DNA from 3 places in the Streptomyces sp. NPDC005808 genome. Region 3 is predicted to be linked to each of the others. Evidence: riboswitches for the same ligand, from Rfam matches in the RefSeq annotation. Region 3 holds a riboswitch; each other region holds the start of a gene.
What was found. Region 3 has a riboswitch for S-adenosylmethionine ahead of ACFYPC_RS29455 (putative leader peptide). Riboswitches for the same ligand answer to the same signal wherever they lie in the genome.
Positions count from the first base shown of each region.

Region 1: another riboswitch for S-adenosylmethionine. It lies ahead of ACFYPC_RS27925 (ABC transporter substrate-binding protein); the one in region 3 lies ahead of ACFYPC_RS29455 (putative leader peptide).
Region 2: another riboswitch for S-adenosylmethionine. It lies ahead of ACFYPC_RS18980 (aminotransferase class V-fold PLP-dependent enzyme); the one in region 3 lies ahead of ACFYPC_RS29455 (putative leader peptide).

Region 1 is NZ_JBIAIK010000014.1:142,508-145,775, reverse strand. It holds gene ACFYPC_RS27925 (ABC transporter substrate-binding protein) at 1-1,288, opposite strand, end outside; SAM riboswitch class IV at 1,679-1,788, opposite strand; gene ACFYPC_RS27920 (YoaK family protein) at 2,130-2,996, shown strand; gene ACFYPC_RS27915 (lipocalin-like domain-containing protein) at 3,226-3,268, opposite strand, start outside.
Region 2 is NZ_JBIAIK010000007.1:435,560-438,827, forward strand. It holds gene ACFYPC_RS18975 (PQQ-binding-like beta-propeller repeat protein) at 1-518, opposite strand, end outside; gene ACFYPC_RS18980 (aminotransferase class V-fold PLP-dependent enzyme) at 588-1,961, opposite strand; SAM riboswitch class IV at 2,151-2,267, opposite strand; gene trpD (anthranilate phosphoribosyltransferase) at 2,384-3,268, opposite strand, start outside.
Region 3 is NZ_JBIAIK010000016.1:4,535-7,802, reverse strand. It holds gene ACFYPC_RS29465 (peptidoglycan-binding protein) at 83-793, shown strand; gene ACFYPC_RS29460 (glutathione S-transferase family protein) at 807-1,586, opposite strand; gene ACFYPC_RS29455 (putative leader peptide) at 1,679-1,744, opposite strand; SAM riboswitch class IV at 1,781-1,926, opposite strand; SAM riboswitch class IV at 2,144-2,257, shown strand; gene ACFYPC_RS29450 (putative leader peptide) at 2,303-2,419, shown strand; gene ACFYPC_RS29445 (LLM class flavin-dependent oxidoreductase) at 2,496-3,268, shown strand, end outside.

The DNA of each region.
Region 1 (3,268 bases), on a different contig from region 3:
TCGTCGCGAACTGGGCGGTGGGCGTCTCCTTGAGCACCACGTCGACACCCACGGCCTTGAACTGTTGCTGGATCAGCTCCAGCGTCGGCTGGTTCGTGGCCGCGTTGGCGAACCACCGGACGATCAGACGGAGCTCGGTGCCGTTCTTCGACCGGATGCCGTCACTGCCGACCTTCCAACCGGCCGAGTCCAGCAGGGACTTCGCCTTCGCCGCGTCGAAGGCCAGATCCGAGCCCTGGTCCGCGTAATCCGGTGTCGTGTACGCCAGGATGCTGGTAGCCGCCCTGGTGCCGGTCGGGAACACGGTGTCGACGATCTGCTGCCGGTCGATGGCGAACAGGAGCGCCTGACGCACCCTCACGTCCTTCAGTAGCGGGCGGGAGTTGTTCAGCCCCAGGTTGAACACCGCACCGGGATTGGCCCGCCCTTGCAGGTTCACCTGGCCGCCCGTGAGGGCCGCCTCGTTTGCCTTGCCGACACTGCTGATCGCGTCCACCTGACCGGACTGCAGGCTGCCGGTGCGCACGCCCGCCTCGGGCACCACCTTGAACACCAGCTTGTCCAGGTACGCCTCGCCCGGCTTGGTCCACAACGACGAGCCCCAGGCGTACTTGCTGCGCTTGGTCAAGGTGATGGACTGGTTCTGTACGTAGCTCTCCAGCGCGAACGGGCCGGACCCGACCACACCCTTGCTGCACTTCTCCTGCGGGCTCTGCTTGGCACTCGCCGACGACTCGATACCCAGCGAGTGCGTCGACGTCGCCTGCAGGAACTGCGCGTTCGGCTGCTGGAACCTGACCCGCACCGTGAGCGGGTCGATCACCGTGGTGCTGTCCAGGCCGCTCAAGTACCCCTGGGCCAGCGACCCCAGGGCGCCGAGCTTCGGCACCGCGTCGAAGTTGTCCTTCACCACCTGGGCAGTCAACGGTGTCCCGTCGCTGAAGGTGACACCCGATCGCAGGTGGAAGGTGAACGTGGTCGTGTCGGAACTGATGTCCCAGCTCTTCGCCAGCCACGGCACGATCTTGCCGGTCTTGGGATCCTGGTCGGTCAGCGAGTCCACGATCTGGCGCAGCGAGTAAATGGTGTCGTTGCTGCCCACCTGCTGCGGATCCACGCACCCTACGTCGGAACCCACCGCGAAGGTCAGTGTGCCGCCGGACCTGGCCGGGCCGCTGTCGCTGGTCGAGCTGCCGCTCGACGCGCAGGCGCTCAGCAGGAGGCTGCTTGTCACCAGTGCGGCGAGTGCCGCCCACCGGGTAGGTCGGGAATCCGGATGCGATATCACGGAACGGGTTCTCCTACTCCAAAGTCACCGCGCACGTGCCCGCGCATGCCAAGGCGAAGCGGCCCTGTGCAGACCAAGGCGGAGTGGCGGAAATATTCGGAAGGTGCCTGGGGGAAGGGTGCCGACGAAGGCGTGACGGCACCGCGGACTCCGACAGCGCTGTGAGAGCCCGCACGGAGTCGCCCGCGGCGTCAAAGCCGTCGGCGAGCGTCACCCAGAGAGCGGGAGGCAGGGTCGCAATCAGCCGTGACACAGGCAGCTGGTGAAGAGCTGCAGGTCGATGTGGCGTCGGCGGGAGAATCCGGAGAACACCGCAGCGGCCGCGATCGAGGCACTCAGCTCACTGCTGTACCGCACGCTGGTCCTCCCGATCTCAGGCCCGATCCAACGGTCAGGCGCTTGCGCAGTCGGTGACTCTGCCGGGCTTTCACCCGGAGCACCCCACCGCGGTGAGGAGTTGCCGGTCAACGAGCCAGGGCCTGACGCTGACACTCGATACCGCTGGGAACGCTAACGAGCGCCGCCATGATCCGTCAATGGGGACAGGCGAGTTGGGCAACGCAGGGCACGGCGGATCGAACTGCGCGAGGCTCGGCAACGGCCGGCCGAACTGTCCTGACCAGGCGCCGGCCGGGGCCTGCCGTGCCCCGACTCGAGAACTCGCGGCCCTGCCTGTTTTGTCCCCCAGGCGGCCTTCGTAGTTTTTTCCTGAAGCCTGGGTAAGGTTTCGCCCAAATATGTGGCTTTATGCGAGATGTAGGCACATCCTGAACGGAGATAAATGTGTACCTAGCAACTAGTCGGGGCGAGCTCCTGACTCCGGGCGCTTGGAGGAAAAGGCATGCAATGGAGCAGCCTGCAAAAGGCTCACGGCCGGCCGTCTCGACTCGAACGTTCTCAGGGCACTCAACCTGTCGCCCCGACCCTGCCGGTCCAGGGCGGCCGAGGAGCCGAACCTGTGGATGACCGGCGTGTGGACCTGGCCGCCGCGCACGCGACTCCGGAGCTACTGGCGATTCGAGACCGGCTGCTGGTCGCCCTGGCATTCTCGTCAGGCGTTTTCGAAGCGATCTGCTTTCTTTCTTTCGGGAAGGTCTTCACGGCGTTCCAGACCGGAAACCTGGTGTTTCTCGGACTGGGCGTAGCCGGTACCCGGCCGCCCGACGGTCCGGATCCCGTTCGCGTGGTGATTTCCCTTGCCGCGTTCGCCGTGGGGGCCGCGCTGGCAACAAGGATCCTGACCGCGTTCAACGGCGACGAGGAGATGGAGGACTCCGAGATCTTCGAAGCGTGGCCGCGTCGTGTCTCCATCGCGCTCTGCGTCGCGACGGTGGCGCAGGTCGGTTTCCTCGTCGTGTGGATGGCGACGTCCCCGTCCAGCCTTGTGTCCAACATCCTGGTCGCCCTCAACGCCTTCGCCATGGGTCTGCAGATGAACGCCATTCGGTCGCTCCATGTGCCTGGCATTTCCACCACGGCGGCCACGGCCACCTTCATCAGCTGGGTTTCCGGTATCACCACCTGGACTCTCAAGCCCGCCGCGGCACGTCGCCTCACCGGGGTCCTGGTGGGCATGGTGGCCGGCGCCTTCGTCGGAGACTGGATGCTCAGCCACGCGCACACCTACGCACCGGTGGTGCCGGTGGCCGTGATCGCAGTCGTCATCGCGATCGCCTCCGGGATGCTGAAGCAGAAACCTGCGCGATAGAGCGCCGACGAGCGGGATCCTCGCCTCGGTGCCGGTACGGCCGGCGTTACGGTCGTACCGGCTTGGGCTGACCGGCACTGTGGCCGGGATCCGGCCGGCAGAAGATGTTGAGCTCCAGCGCACGAAAAGCCAGTGGGGATGGGTACCGGGGCCCGCGCTACGTACTGACAGCGGGGCGAGTGGTAGGCCGGGAGCGCACGCGGACGCCCGTCGTCGTGCCGGATCCGGGTCAGTGCTTGCCGAAGTACATGAGTTCCCACAGAGCCGGCGCG
Region 2 (3,268 bases), on a different contig from region 3:
GCGCCGGTGCGGGTCATCGCCGTCGCCTCCAGCGCCCGTACGATCCCGAAGTCGATGACCCGCGGACCGTCCGGCGCCAGCAGGATGTTGGACGGCTTGAGGTCGCGGTGCACCATGCCCCTGGCGTGGATCGCGGCGAGGGCCTCGCCCAGTGCGGCGGCGAAGGTGAGCACCGCGTCCTCGGACAGCGGCCCGCCGTCGAGCACCGCGTCGCGCAGGTTCGGCCCGTCGACGAACTCCGTTGCCATCCAAGGCCGTTCGCCCTCGGGATCGGCGTCGACCACCCGCGCGGTGTAGGTGCCGCTGCCGCCGACGGTCTGCGCGGCCCGCACCTCCTGGCGGAACCGGGCGCGGAAGGTGCGGTCCTGCGCGTGCTCGGCCCGCACCACTTTCACGGCCAGCCGGAGCCCGGCCCGCGACTCGGCGAGATAGACCTCGCCCATACCACCCGCACCGAGCCGACCGAGCACCTCGTACGGACCGATCCGCCGTGGATCCGTCTCCCGCAGCGCCTGCACTCCCCGTGACTCCCCTGTTCGCCGTACCGCCGCCGAAGGGAGCGTATACGCCGTGCTCCCGTCAGGCGATCACACGGCCGGGACGCAACGCCCGTCCTGCGTGCGGTAGTTCCACTTCGCACCGTCCCGCACGAGCTCCTTGACCGCGCGCACGAAACGCTCGACGTGCTCGTCCGGGGTGCCCGCGCCGAAGCTGACGCGGATGGCGTTGAGGGACTTCTCGCCGGGCGCGGCCTCGGGAGCGCCGCACTCGCCCTGGGTCTCCGGGTCGCTGCCGAGGAGGGTACGCACCAGCGGGTGGGCGCAGAAGAGGCCGTCGCGCACCCCGATGCCGTACTCGGCGGACAGCGCGGCCGCGAAGTGCGAGCTGTTCCAGCCCTCCACGACGAAGGAGATGACGCCGACGCGCGGGGCGTCGTCGCCGAAGAGCGAGAGGACCCTGACCTCGGGCACCTCGGCGAGACCCGCGCGGACCGTCTCGATCAGGTGCTGCTCACGGGCGACGAGGGTGTCGAAGCCCGCCTCGCTGAGCGCCTTGCAGGCGGAGGCGATCGAGTAGACGCCGATCACGTTCGGTGAGCCGGCCTCGTGCCGGGCGGCGCTCTCGTGCCACTCCACGTCCACGCCGCCGTCCGTACGCCGCGACACCTTGCGGCTGGCGCCGCCGCCCGCCAGGTACGGCTCGGCCTCGCGCAGCCAGTCGGAGCGGCCCGCGAGGACTCCGGAGCCGAAGGGGGCGTACAGCTTGTGCCCGGAGAAGGCGACCCAGTCGACGTCGAGGTCGCGCACCGACACCGGGTGGTGCGGGGCGAGCTGCGCGGCGTCGAGCACGATGCGCGCGCCGTGCGCGTGCGAGGCGGCGGCCAGCTCACGCACCGGCCACAGCTCACCGGTGACGTTCGAGGCGCCCGTGACGCAGACGAGGGCCGGGCCGTGGGGGTCGCGGTGGCTGAGCGCGCGCTCCAGGGTCGCGACGGCCTCCCCCGGCGTACGCGGGGCGTTCAGGTACGTCACCCGCGCGTCCCGCCAGGGCAGCAACGCGGCGTGGTGCTCGGTCTCGAAGACGAAGACCTGGCAGTCGGCCGGCAGGGCGGCGGCGAGCAGGTTGAGCGAGTCGGTGGTCGACCGGGTGAAGACGACCTGGTCGTCCGCACGGCAGTCCAGGAACTCGGCGACGGTGGCGCGGGAGTTCTCGAAGAGGTCGGTGGAGAGCTGGGACAGGTACCCGGCGCCACGGTGCACGCTGCCGTAGTACGGGGCGTACGCGGCCACGTCGTCCCACACCCGCTGGAGGGCCGGGGCGCTGGCGGCGTAGTCGAGGGCGGCGTACGTGACCTCGCCACCGGTGACGAGCGGGACGGTGACATCTCGGCCCAGAACAGGCAGAGCTCCGGAAATGTCACGACAAACCGTCTGGTCGGCGGCAACGATGGAAGCAGACATGGCGAACTCCTGTGAGACGCGGGGAACATCACCGCGCGAGCCGGTCCATGGAGGTGGCGCTCAGCGCGGGAACGGGTGAAAGTGATAGGCGGAAAAGGGGCTCTACGCCCTATCGCATTCGCTTGCTCACAGAAGGCTCCCTCGAATGACCAGGACCCCTGGGCCTTAACCACTCAGAAGAGGGCGAGGGGTCCGCGCTTGCCGCAGACCTCGCTGCCTACGGCCTGGTCTTCACCCGGGGCACCCCGCCACGGACGGAGGGTTGCCGGACAGTCGGCCGGGGCCTGATGACTGTCACTCATGACCTGCCGAAAAAACTAACCGAACTGATCGCGACGGCGCAACCCGTGTCCGGATCCCGGAACCCGAAAGGGGCCGGACCTCTTCGCCCCAGCCCCTTTCGAACCGCCTCGCAAGGCGAGCTACGCGTTGGTCGCGGCCACCCAACGCTCGAGCGTCCGCTTGGCCGCCCCCGAATCGACGGCCTCCGCCGCCTGCGCCATCCCCGCTCGGATCTGCTCCGCGAGCGGCCCGTCACCCGGCGACAGGGCCACCAGCGCCGCCGCCGAGTTGAGCAGTACGGCGTCCCGCACCGGCCCCGTCTCGCCGTCGAGGAGCCGCCGCGCCACGTCGGCGTTGTACGTGGAGTCCGCGCCCCGCAGCGCCTCGATCGGGACCAGGTCGATTCCGACGTCCCTCGGGTCGAAGGTCTCCTCGGTGACCTTTCCGTCCCGTACGACCCACACCCGGGACGTGGAGGTGATGGTCAGCTCGTCGAGGCCGTCGTCGCCGCGGAAGACCAGTGAGGAGTTGCCGCGCTCGGCGAAGACGCCCGCCACGATGGGCGCCATGCGGGGGTCCGCGACGCCGACCGCCTGCGCCTTCACCCGTGCCGGGTTCGTCAGCGGACCGAGGGCGTTGAAGACCGTACGAATGCCCAACTGCCCACGTGCGGCGCCCACATGACGCAGCGCCGGGTGGAACTTCACCGCAAAGCAGAAGGTGATCCCGGCCTCCTCGGCCACCTCGGCCACCCGCTCCGTCGTCAGCTGCAGATTGACCCCGAGCTTTTCCAGGACGTCGGACGCCCCGGAGGCGGAGGATGCCGCCCGGTTGCCGTGCTTGACGACCTTCGCGCCGGTCCCTGCGATGACGATCGCCGACATGGTGGAGATGTTGACGGTCTTGGCCCCGTCACCGCCCGTACCGACGATGTCGACGGTCTTCCCCGGCACCTCGATCACGTTGGCGTGTTCGTACATCATCCGTACGAGTCCGGTGATCTCCTCGACGGTCTCTCCCTTGGC
Region 3 (3,268 bases):
GCAGCGGTTGAACTCCCGTGCCCGTGCCTCCGTATCTCTCCACGGGGATGGCGGGAGACCGCGCGCACGGAAGGAGAGCAGTGTGTCGACACCGCCCGAACGCGAGCAGCCCATGCGCCGCCCGGCGCTCGAACCCACCTACGTCCAGCAGCGCCGCCGCACGGAGGCCCTGGCGGAACTGGTGAGGGAGTTCCGAGAGGATCAGCAGGCCGTCGGCCCGGACGAAAACTACGAGTCGGTCAGATTGTCCTCGGCGCACCTGGGTGAGACGGAGGAGTTGCCGCCCGTTCTGGTGGGCGAGAACTATGCCGCCTACGAGGAGGCGAAGCCCGCGGCGCCGACCCGGCAGGAGCCGGGGCGCCGACCGGGGCGTGCAGCCGGGCAAGGGTACGGACACGCTACGGGCCTGCGCCGAGCCGCCGTCGTCGCCGCTGTCGTGGCGGCCGCGCTGGTCGGATTCGCCGTGGCCATGCTGCTGCCCGGCGGAGACAGCCGATCGCAGGCCGGGGCCGCCTCGTCCGCCACGGCACCCGTCGCTCAGGCGCCTTCCGGCGCCGCGGACCCGGACGGCACCGGCATCCTCCGGGAGGGAGACAACGGCCCCGAGGTGGCGGAACTCCAGGAACGGCTGCTCCACATCCCGGATGTCTACGACAGCGGCGTCACGAGCGGAACGTACGACCCCACCCTCACCGCGGCCGTGGCCCGCTTCCAGCTCTGGTACGGGATCCGGGGTGACGAGACGGGCGTCTACGGCGACGACACCCGGGCCGCCCTGGAATCCCGTACCTGACGAAGCCGCCTGCTCACAGGTGCCGGTGGAAGGCCGGGTGGGCGTCGAGACGTCGCACGTAGTCCTGGAGGAGTGCGTACGAGGACAGGTCCTGGACCGCTTCGAGTTGGACCAGGGCGACCCAGAGGTCCACGTCTGCGGCGGTCAGTTCCTTGCCCAACGCATAGGGACCGGCGGTGAGTTGACGGTTCAGCAGGTCGAGAGCGGCCGACCGTTCCTGTAGCGGCGCGCCCGGTGTGACATCCCGGTCGAGGAGGTCGCGCAGGGCGTCGACGTCCGCGGCGAGTTCCGACGGGCGGAGCGGGGAGCGGCAGGATCCGGCGCGGTCGGGGAAGAGATCGCCGAGGTCGCGCAGGATGTCGGGCGTGTGGTTGCTGACGACACGTCCGCTCCACCGGTCGCACAGCGCGGGGGCGGTCAGCGGACCGTCGTAGTGGTGCCAGGTGGCCTCGTACACCCCGCGCAGGGAGGCGAACGCGGCGGGGGTGTCGGCGGGGAGCGCCAGCCGTGTGATGGCGACCGAGTCCTTGAGACCCAGCAGGCCGTGCGTGATGGAAACCCGTAGCGAGAGGGGACAGCGCGCGGACAGATACAGCTCGTAGCGGTGCGGGGCAGGGTAGAAGCCGCCGGCGAGACCCACTCCGATACGGCTGCGGAATCGGTGTGGGCGGGCGGACGGGATCGCGGCGATCCGGGGATGGGGGACCGCGTCAAGTGAGCTGGGTGCGCACGGAGTTGACGTACACGTGCTGGACGTACCGGTGTTTGAGGCGTGCGAGATTGTCTCGGACATGACTCTCCATGGGACGAGGAGGCCACGGCCACCTTGTGGGCACCGCGGCGGAACGGAGTGACTGCGCTACGTACTGGTCCGGATCGCTCGGACTAGTAGGCGCTGGAGACACGCAACAGATCGATGTGCAGGCGTCTCGTCAAACCGCTGTTGGCCATTCCCACCTGTCCCGCACTCGGGGCTCGCGAGACGCGAGACCACGCTTGTCCCGCCGCACCGGCGGAACCGGGTCGTCACCCGGGGCACCCCGTCGCGGTGGAAGGGTTGCCTGCCAGCGGGCCGGGGCCGATGACCTCACAGGCAGGGTGAACCTGCCCGAAGGGCGCTGACAATCGTGACCGTCCCCGTCAGTGTCGGTGCGCTCCGTGAGGTCGTCAAGAAGGCCTCCGGCGCAGTCTCATCAGGTGGTCATCCAGCGTGCCTCAGGCCGTACGGGAGGCGTGGAACAGATTGCGCAGCCCAGTGGTTGACCCTCCTGAGGACGCGCGGCGGCGTGATCACGACCATGATCCCCGGCCCATTGCGCACCGCTGTGGCCTCCCGTAACGTCCCCAGCAGGTTATGAGCGTCAGCGTCAAGCCCTGGCTTGCTGACCGGCAACCCTCCTCCGCGGCGGGGTGCTCCAGGTGACGACCAGGCGGTGCCCGCCCCGGGTTCCGCAAGCGCGATGCCGGCGGCCTCCAGCCCGCCGAGCCGGAAGGGCGGAGGTGACGGACGTGCAGACCGTGCCCCGTCTCCGTGTCCTGGTTCTCGCCCCGCGCCGCCGCGTGCACCTGTACTCCCGGCCGCACATCGACCTTCAGCGCGTGGCCGGCGCGCTCTGTCGTCCCTGACCTGTCACCCCGCCGCCGCACCCTCCCAGCCGAGGCCCGGCGATCTCACACGGTCGATCAGGAAGGCACCCCTTTCGTGTCCTCGTCAACGTCGTTGCCCTCGTCCTCCTCTTCTCCCTCCGCACTGCACCTGGCTGTCGCCCTCGACGGCGCGGGCTGGCACCCCGCCGCCTGGCGCGAGCCGGTGGCCCGCCCCCACGACCTGTTCACCGCCTCGTACTGGACCGACCTGGTCACCGAGGCCGAGCGTGGCCTGCTCGACTTCGTGACCATCGAGGACGGCCTCGGCCTGCAGTCCGCGCGCCTCAGCGAACCGGACCCACGCACCGACCAGGTACGCGGCCGACTCGACGCCGTCCTCATCGCCGCCCGCGTTGCGCCGCTGACCAGCCACATAGGGCTGGTGCCGAGCGTGGTGACCACCCACTCGGAGCCCTTCCACATATCCAAGGCCATCGCCACCCTCGACTATGTGAGCACCGGCCGTGCCGGCGTGCGGGTGCAGGCGTCCGCGCGACGACACGAGGCCGCTCACTTCGGACGCCGTGAGTTCCCCAAGCTCCGTGTCGAAGACCTGGAGACTCCGGCCCTGCAGGAGTTGATCGTCGACCTCTTCGACGAGACCGCCGACTACGTCGAGGCGGTGCGCCGGCTGTGGGACAGCTGGGAGGACGACGTGGAGATCCGGGACGTCGCCACCGGCCGGTTCGTCGACCGCGACAAACTGCACTACATCGACTTCGAGGGCAAGCACTTCAGCGTCAAGGGCCCCTCCATCACACCCCGCCCACCGCAGGGTCAGCCCCTGGTCACCGCACTGGCCCACGAGTCCACGACGGGGGCGCCCTT